Regions from separate parts of the Streptomyces sp. NPDC002476 genome, predicted to be linked through region 1. Evidence: riboswitches for the same ligand, from Rfam matches in the RefSeq annotation. Region 1 holds a riboswitch; the other holds the start of a gene.
What was found. Region 1 has a riboswitch for S-adenosylmethionine ahead of ACFYXM_RS01245 (aminotransferase class V-fold PLP-dependent enzyme). Riboswitches for the same ligand answer to the same signal wherever they lie in the genome.
Positions count from the first base shown of each region.

Region 2: it holds a riboswitch for S-adenosylmethionine, as region 1 does, so the genes downstream of both, thrC (threonine synthase) here and ACFYXM_RS01245 (aminotransferase class V-fold PLP-dependent enzyme) in region 1, are expected to answer to the same signal.

Region 1 covers NZ_JBIARH010000001.1:284,112-288,034, reverse strand. The annotation lists gene ACFYXM_RS01255 (cytochrome bc complex cytochrome b subunit) at 1-959, shown strand, start outside; gene trpD (anthranilate phosphoribosyltransferase) at 1,084-2,148, shown strand; SAM riboswitch class IV at 2,276-2,393, shown strand; gene ACFYXM_RS01245 (aminotransferase class V-fold PLP-dependent enzyme) at 2,565-3,923, shown strand, end outside.
Region 2 covers NZ_JBIARH010000009.1:163,883-167,805, reverse strand. The annotation lists gene thrC (threonine synthase) at 1-1,328, opposite strand, end outside; SAM riboswitch class I at 1,347-1,474, opposite strand; gene ACFYXM_RS14055 (glucosyl-3-phosphoglycerate synthase) at 1,628-2,614, shown strand; gene ACFYXM_RS14050 (trehalose-6-phosphate synthase) at 2,800-3,923, shown strand, end outside.

The DNA of each region.
Region 1 (3,923 bases):
TGCTCGGCCTCGTGGTGGCGCACCTGATCCTGGTCTTCTACCACAAGCACACGCAGTTCCCCGGCCCCGGCCGCACCCAGAAGAACGTCGTCGGCATGCCGCTGCTGCCGGTGTACATGGCGAAGGCGGGCGGATTCTTCTTCCTGGTCTTCGGCATCATCGCGATCATCTCGGCCATCGCCACGATCAACCCGGTCTGGTCCATCGGCCCGTACCGGCCGGACCAGGTGTCCACCGGCGCCCAGCCCGACTGGTACATGGGCTTCGCCGAGGGTCTGATCCGAGTGATGCCTGGCTGGGAGATCAACCTGTGGGGTCACACGCTCGCCCTGGGCGTGTTCATCCCGCTGGTGTTCTTCGGACTGGTGCTCGTGATCATCGCGGTCTACCCGTTCCTCGAGTCCTGGGTCACCGGTGACAAGCGCGAGCACCACCTGCTGGACCGCCCGCGCAACGCCCCGACCCGGACGGCCTTCGGCGTCGCCTGGATCACCGTCTACGTCATCGTCTTCATCGGCGGTGGCAACGACCTGTGGGCCACGCACTTCCACATGTCGATCAACGCCATCACCTGGTTCATCCGGATCTTCATCTTCGCGGGCCCGGTCATCATGTTCATCGTCACCCGGCGGATCTGCCTCGGCCTCCAGCGCCGCGACAAGGAGAAGGTGCTGCACGGGCGCGAGTCCGGCATCATCAAGCGCCTGCCGCACGGTGAGTTCGTCGAGATCCACGAGCCGCTCGGTCCCGAGCAGCTGCACACGCTCACCGCGCACGAGCAGTACGAGCCGCTCGCGATCGGCCCGACGGTCGACGAGAACGGTGTCGAGCGCAAGGTCTCCGCGATGCAGAAGCTGCGCGCCCGGCTCAGCAAGGGCTACTACGGCGAGAACAACCAGATCGCCAAGCCCACCGTCGAGGAGTACAAGGAGATCACCAGCGGCCACGGTCACCACTGATCGCCTGAACTGATCGCCACAGCAGGGGCCCCGTCCATCCGATGGACGGGGCTCTTCGCTGTCCTCCGCCCTGGATAGGGTGGGAGCCGAACCTCTTATCGGCTGTGGACCCCAGGAGCGGACCATGAACGTTGTGACCCCGGTCGGCGGCGACAGCGTGGCGGACCGTTCCTGGCCCGGCGTGCTGAACCCGCTGCTGCGCGGCGAGGACCTGAGCGCGGACGACACCGCGTGGGCGATGGACCGCATCATGAGCGGCGAGGCCACCGACGTGCAGATCGCCGGTTTCGCGGTGGCCCTGCGCGCCAAGGGCGAGACGGTCGACGAGGTGTCCGGCCTGGTGCGCGCGATGTACGAGCACGCCAACACCATCGACGTCCCCGGCCGCACGGTCGACATCGTCGGCACCGGCGGCGACCTCGCCAAGACGGTCAACATCTCCACGATGTCGGCGATCGTCATCGCGGGCTCCGGCGCCAAGGTCGTCAAGCACGGCAACCGCGCCTCCTCGTCGGCGAGCGGCTCCTCCGACGTGCTGGAGAGGCTCGGCGTCAACCTGGACCTCGGCGCGCGGCGCGTGGCCGAGGTCGCCGAGGAGGCGGGCATCACCTTCTGCTTCGCCGTGAAGTTCCACCCGGCGCTGCGGTACGCGGCCCGTGCCCGCAAGGAGCTGGGAGCCCAGACCACGTTCAACGTCCTCGGCCCGCTCACCAACCCGGCCCGGGTACGTGCCCAGGCCGTCGGCGTCGCCGATCTGCGGATGGCACCCATCGTCGCCGGCGTCCTCGCCGAACGGGGCAACTCGGCGCTCGTCTTCCGCGGCGACGACGGGCTCGACGAGCTGACGACGACCGCGACCTCACGGGTCTGGGTGGTCCGCGACGGAGCGGTGCGCGAGGAGGCGTTCGACCCGCGCGACATAGGTCTGGAACTGGTCCCGGCCCAGGCGTTGCGCGGCGGCGACCCCTCGTACAACGCGGATGTGGCCCGCCGGGTGCTGACCGGTGAGCACGGGCCCGTACGCGAGGCCGTGCTCCTCAACTCGGCCGCGGCGCTGGTGGCCCTGGACCCGACGGACGGCACGCTGAACGAGCAACTCGCCGCCGGGATCGAGAAGGCCGCCGAGTCCATCGACTCCGGGGCGGCACGGCGCGCGCTGGAGCGCTGGGTGGCGGCCAGCAACGCCTGAGCGCCTGTCGGGTGAGCCGCGATCGGACATCCGACAGCCTCTGAACCGAGGGAATGTGCCGCAGGGCGCGGTCCGGATCCTGGACCGCGCCCTTGCGCGTTCGCATCCATATGGCAGGATGCAGGCAGGTCATGAGTGACAGCGACTACGGCCCCGGCCCGCTGTCCGGCAACCCTCCGTCCGTGGCGGGGTGCCCCGGGTGAAGACCAGGCCGCAGGCAGCGAGGTCTGCGGCAAGCGCGGGCCCCTCGGCATCGGTGAATGCCAACCCCCGGGGTCCTGGTCCCTAGGGAGTCTCTTGTGAGCACGCGAATGCGCTAGGGCGTTCTCGCCCTTCTCCGCACCCTTTCTCTTTCCGCTGCGCTGCCGCGTATCCGCCGGCGCATGCGTTTCGCCTGCCTTCTACGGGAGTTCGCCATGTCTGTCCTCACCGCTGCCGCCGACCAGTCGATTTATAACCCTCTGCCGGTTCTGGGTAAGGATGTAATGGTTCCGCTGGTCACGGGTGGTGAAGTCACCTATGCCGCGCTCGACTACGCCGCCAGCGCCCCGGCCCTCCAGCGCGTCTGGGACGACGTCGCCGCGTACGCCCCGTACTACGGCAGCGTCCACCGCGGCGCCGGGTACCTCTCGCAGCTCTCCACGGACCTCTTCGAGAACAGCCGCGAGACCGTCGCGGAGTTCCTCGGCTGCCGCCCCGACGACCAGGTCGTCTTCACCCGCTCGACCACCGATTCGCTCAACCTGCTGGCCGCGGTGGTCCCCGCCGACTGCCAGGTGTTCGTGTACGAGACCGAGCACCACGCCTCGCTGCTGCCGTGGCGCGACGCCCGGGTGACGTACCTGGACGCCCCGCGCACCCCGGCCCAGGCCGTCGAGACGCTGGAGCGGGCGCTCGCCGACCGCGATCCCTACGGCCCCGCGCTGGTCTGCGTCACGGGCGCCTCCAACGTCACCGGCGAACTGTGGCCGGTCAAGGAGCTGGCGGCCGCCGCGCACGCGCACGGCGCCCGGATCGTGCTGGACGCCGCGCAGCTCGCCCCGCACCACCCCGTCGACATCACCGACCTGGACGTCGACTGGGTCGCCTTCTCCGGGCACAAGCTGTACGCGCCGTTCGGCTCGGGCGTGCTCGCGGGCCGGGCCGACTGGCTCCGGGACGCCGAGCCGTACCTGGCCGGCGGCGGCGCCTCGCGCACGGTCGCCCGCCGGGCCGACGGCGGTGTGGACGTCGAGTGGCAGACCACCTCGGCCCGTCACGAGGCCGGTTCCCCCAACGTCATCGGCGTGTACTCCATCGCCTCCGCCTGCAAGGCGCTCACCGAGGCGGGCTTCGACGACCTGGTCGCCCGGGAGCAGCACCTCGTCGCCACCGTCCGCGCCGGGCTCGCCGAGGTCCCCGAGGTCACGGTGCTCTCGCTGTTCGGCGACGACGCCCCGCGGGTCGGTGTCATCTCGTTCGTGGTGGAGGGCTGGAACAGCTCGCACTTCGCCGCGGCGCTCTCCGCCGAGTACGGCATCGGGGTGCGCGACGGACTGTTCTGCGCCCACCCGCTGGTCCGTACGCTGCTGGGCAGCGACCCGCAGGAGGTCGGCGAGTGCGGCGCTCCCGAGGCCGCGCCGGGAGAAACGTCGCTCAACGCGATCCGGGTGAGCTTCGGCGCCGGTACGCCCGACGAGCACATCGAGCGCTTCGTGCGGGCGGTCAAGGAGCTGGTCGGTCGGGGCGCCCGGTGGACCTACCGCACCGAGGGCGGTCGCTGCGTGCCGGACCGG
Region 2 (3,923 bases), on a different contig from region 1:
GTGGCGAGGCCGGCGGCGCGGAACGCGTCCAGGCTCGGGCGGATCGTCGCGGTCGCCTGCGAGGTGGCGGCCACCGCGTCCAGGGTCTTGAGGCCGTCACCGGTGTTGAGGACGACGGTGGTCAGCGACGGGTCGAGCACGCCGTTCTCGATCAGCTTCTTCGTCACGCCGACCGTCACCCCGCCCGCCGTCTCGGCGAAGATGCCCTCGGTACGGGCCAGCAGCTCGATCGCGTCGACGATCCGCTCGTCGTCCACGTCCTCGACCGCGCCGCCGGTGCGCCGGGCGATGTCCAGGACGTACGGGCCGTCGGCCGGGTTGCCGATCGCCAGGGACTTGGCGATGGTGTCGGGCTTCTGGGGCCGTACGACGTCGAGTCCGGCCTTGAACGCGGTGGAGACCGGGGAGCACCCCTCGGCCTGGGCGCCGAAGATCTTGTACGGCCTGTCCTCGACCAGCCCCAGCCCGATCAGCTCCTGGAGTCCCTTGTCGATCTTCGTGAGCTGCGAGCCGGACGCGATCGGGATGACGATCTGGTCGGGCAGGCGCCAGCCGAGCTGCTCGCAGATCTCGTACGCCAGGGTCTTGGAGCCCTCCCCGTAGTACGGGCGCAGATTGACATTGACGAAGCCCCAGCCCTCCCCGAGCGGGTCGCCGATGAGCTCCGAGCAGAAGCGGTTGACGTCGTCGTAGTTGCCCTCGATGCCGACCAGCTCGCCGCCGTACACCGCGGCCATGACGACCTTGCCCTGCTCCAGGTCGTGCGGGATGAACACGCAGGAGCGGAAGCCGGCGCGGGCGGCGGCGGCGCCCACCGCACCGGCGAGGTTGCCGGTGGAGGAGCAGGAGAGAGTGGTGAAACCGAAGGCGCGGGCGGCCTCGACGGCGATCGCGACGACGCGGTCCTTGAAGGAGTGCGTCGGGTTGCCGGAGTCGTCCTTGACGTACAGGCCACCGGTGACGCCCAGCTCGCGGGCGAGGTTGTCGGCCTTGACCAGCTTGGTGAAGCCGGGGTTGAGGTTGGGCTTCTCCGCGACATCGGCGGGGACCGGCAGCAGCGGCGCGTACCGCCAGATGCTGTTCGGTCCGGCCTCGATGCGCTTCCTCAGCTCCTCCGGGGAGCCGGTCGGCAGGTCGTACGCCACTTCGAGCGGCCCGAAACAGGACGCGCAGGCGAAGATCGGGCCGAGTGCGAAACGCTCGCCGCATTCGCGGCAGGAGAGCGCCGCGGCGGGTCCGAGATCGAGGTCGGCGGGCGCGGTGCCGGCGGAGGAATCATCGGCGGAAGAGGTGTTCGCTGGGGCGGTCGCAGCGGTCTGCACGGCCATGATGGCGGAGGCCCTTTCTCCTCATCTTCCTTGCGACGCGTTTCGTCGCAAGCCGGAATTGGCACCTTCCCCACCGTGACCTCGCGGTCGGCAGGAGGGTTGCCGGGACGTCAACGGGCCGTTCCCTCAGTCCCTCTGGATGAGCGCTGTGGCACTGGAGCGATGCTCCAGGCATTTGTCGGCGGACCGACCCCGGCATGCGACGGTCGTCCGCGTTGTTCAAGACTGTAACCGAAGCACCGGACTGCTGAGACAGTCGTCCGAACCGCGAGATGGATCACATACAGGGAGTATCGACCGTGCTGGAAGAGGTCGAAAGCTGGCTGACCAGGCGTTCCTGGTCGGCCGCCGACCGTCCGCTGGACCGCCTCCTGGCTGCCAAGGCGAAGGACCCGCGGCGCGGGAGCGTGAGTGTCGTCCTGCCGGCACTGAACGAGGAGGCGACGGTCGGCGGGATCGTCACGACGATCCGGCGCGAGCTCATGGAGAAGGTCCGGCTGGTCGACGAACTCGTGGTGATCGACTCCGGTTCCACGGACGCCACCGCGAAGGTGGCCCGGGAAGCCGGCGCCCGGGTGGTGCACCGGGACGGCATACTCCCCCGGATACCCGCCGTGCCTGGCAAGGGCGAGGTGCTGTGGCGCTCGCTCCTGGTGACGCACGGTGACATCGTCTGCTTCGTCGACGCCGATCTGCGGGACTTCTCGGCCGACTTCGTCTCCGGCATCGTCGGCCCGCTGCTGACCGACCCGGAGGTCTGCCTCGTCAAGGCGATGTACGACCGGCCGTTCGGCGACGGCCCGGCCGGCCCTGCCGAACCCGCCCCCGGCGGGGCCGCGGCCCAGGGGGGACGGGTCACGGAACTGGTGGCCCGGCCGCTGCTCAATCTGCACTGGCCGCGGCTGGCCGGTTTCGTCCAGCCGCTGGGCGGCGAGTACGCGGCACGCCGCTCCCTGCTCGAACAGTTGCCCTTCCCCGTCGGGTACGGGGTGGAGCTGGGCCTCCTCGTGGACGCGCTGCACACGGTGGGCCTGGACGCGCTGGCCCAGGTCGACGTGGGTGTGCGCAGACACCGCCACCAGGACGGCCAAGCACTCGGCCGGATGGCGGCGGCGATCTACCGGACCGCCCAACTTCGCTTGTCCCGGGGGCACTTGGTGCGCCCCGCGCTGACCCAGTTCGAGCGCGGCGAGCACGGCTTCGTACCGCGCACCCATCCGGTGGACACCGAGGAGCGGCCCCCGATGCGCGAGATCGAGGAGTACGTCCAGCGCCGCGCAGCGTGACGCAAGCGCGCACCGTACGACACCCCCGCGGGGCCACGGAAACCATGGGACGTCCATGGGGCACCCACGGGCACACGGGGAACCGCCGGTAACCACGGGAGCCGTGCGCACGCCACCCGGGCGCCGCCGGACGTTGTCCGGCTTCGCACGTTTGAGTGGTTCGTGATCGGGCTAGATTGCGCAACATGGTCTCCGAGCGCGAAGCCCAGTCCGCCGAAGCCGGTGCCGTCCGGGCCGGCGCTGCCGAAGCCGGCGTTCTCGTCGCGTCGAACCGCGGCCCGGTGTCGTACACCCTGGAGACCGACGGGTCGCTCGACGCGAAACGCGGCGGGGGCGGGCTCGTCTCCGGGCTGAGCGCCGTCGACGACAAACTGTGGGTGTGCGCCGCGCTCGGCGACGGGGACCGCGAGGCGGTCCGGCGCGGGGTGGGCGAGCCGGGCGTGCGGATGCTCGACATCGACCCGGCCGTCCACGCGGACGCGTACAACGGCATCGCGAACTCGGTGCTCTGGTTCGTCCACCACATGCTGTACCAGACCCCGCTGGAGCCGGTCTTCGACCCGGAGTTCCGACGGCAGTGGGCATCGTTCGAGACGTACAACCGGGCCTTCGCCGAGGCGCTCGCCGAGGAGGCGGGCCGGGGCGCCGCGGTCCTGGTGCAGGACTACCACCTGGCGCTGGTGCCCGGCATGCTCCGCGAACTCCGCCCCGACCTGCGGATCGGCCACTTCTCGCACACCCCGTGGGCGCCCGTCGACTACTTCCGGCTGCTCCCCGACGACATCGCGGAACAGCTCCTGCGCGGCATCCTGGGCGCCGACCGGGCGTGCTTCCTCACCCGGCGCTGGGCCGACGCGTTCACCGCCTGCTGCGCAAAGTTCCTGGGCGGCACGGGACGGACCGGGATCGGGGTGCACGGACTCGGCGCGGACGCCGACTTCCTGCGCCGGCGCGCGCACGAGGCGGACGTGGACGAGCGGATGGCCGCGCTGCGCGAGCAGATCGGCCCCGGACGGAGGACGATCGTGCGGGTGGACCGGACGGAGCTGTCCAAGAACATCGTGCGCGGCCTGCTCGCCTACCGCACGCTCCTCGAAGAACGGCCCGAATGGCGGGAGCGCGTCGTCCATGTCGCCTTCGCCTACCCGTCGCGGCAGGACCTGGCCGTCTACCGCGACTACACCGCAGAGGTCCGGCAGGTCGCCGACGCGATCAACGAGGCGTACGGCACACCGGGCTGGACACCGGTCGTGCTGCACGTCAAGGACGACTTCGCGCGCTCGCTCGCCGCGTACCGGCTGGCCGACGT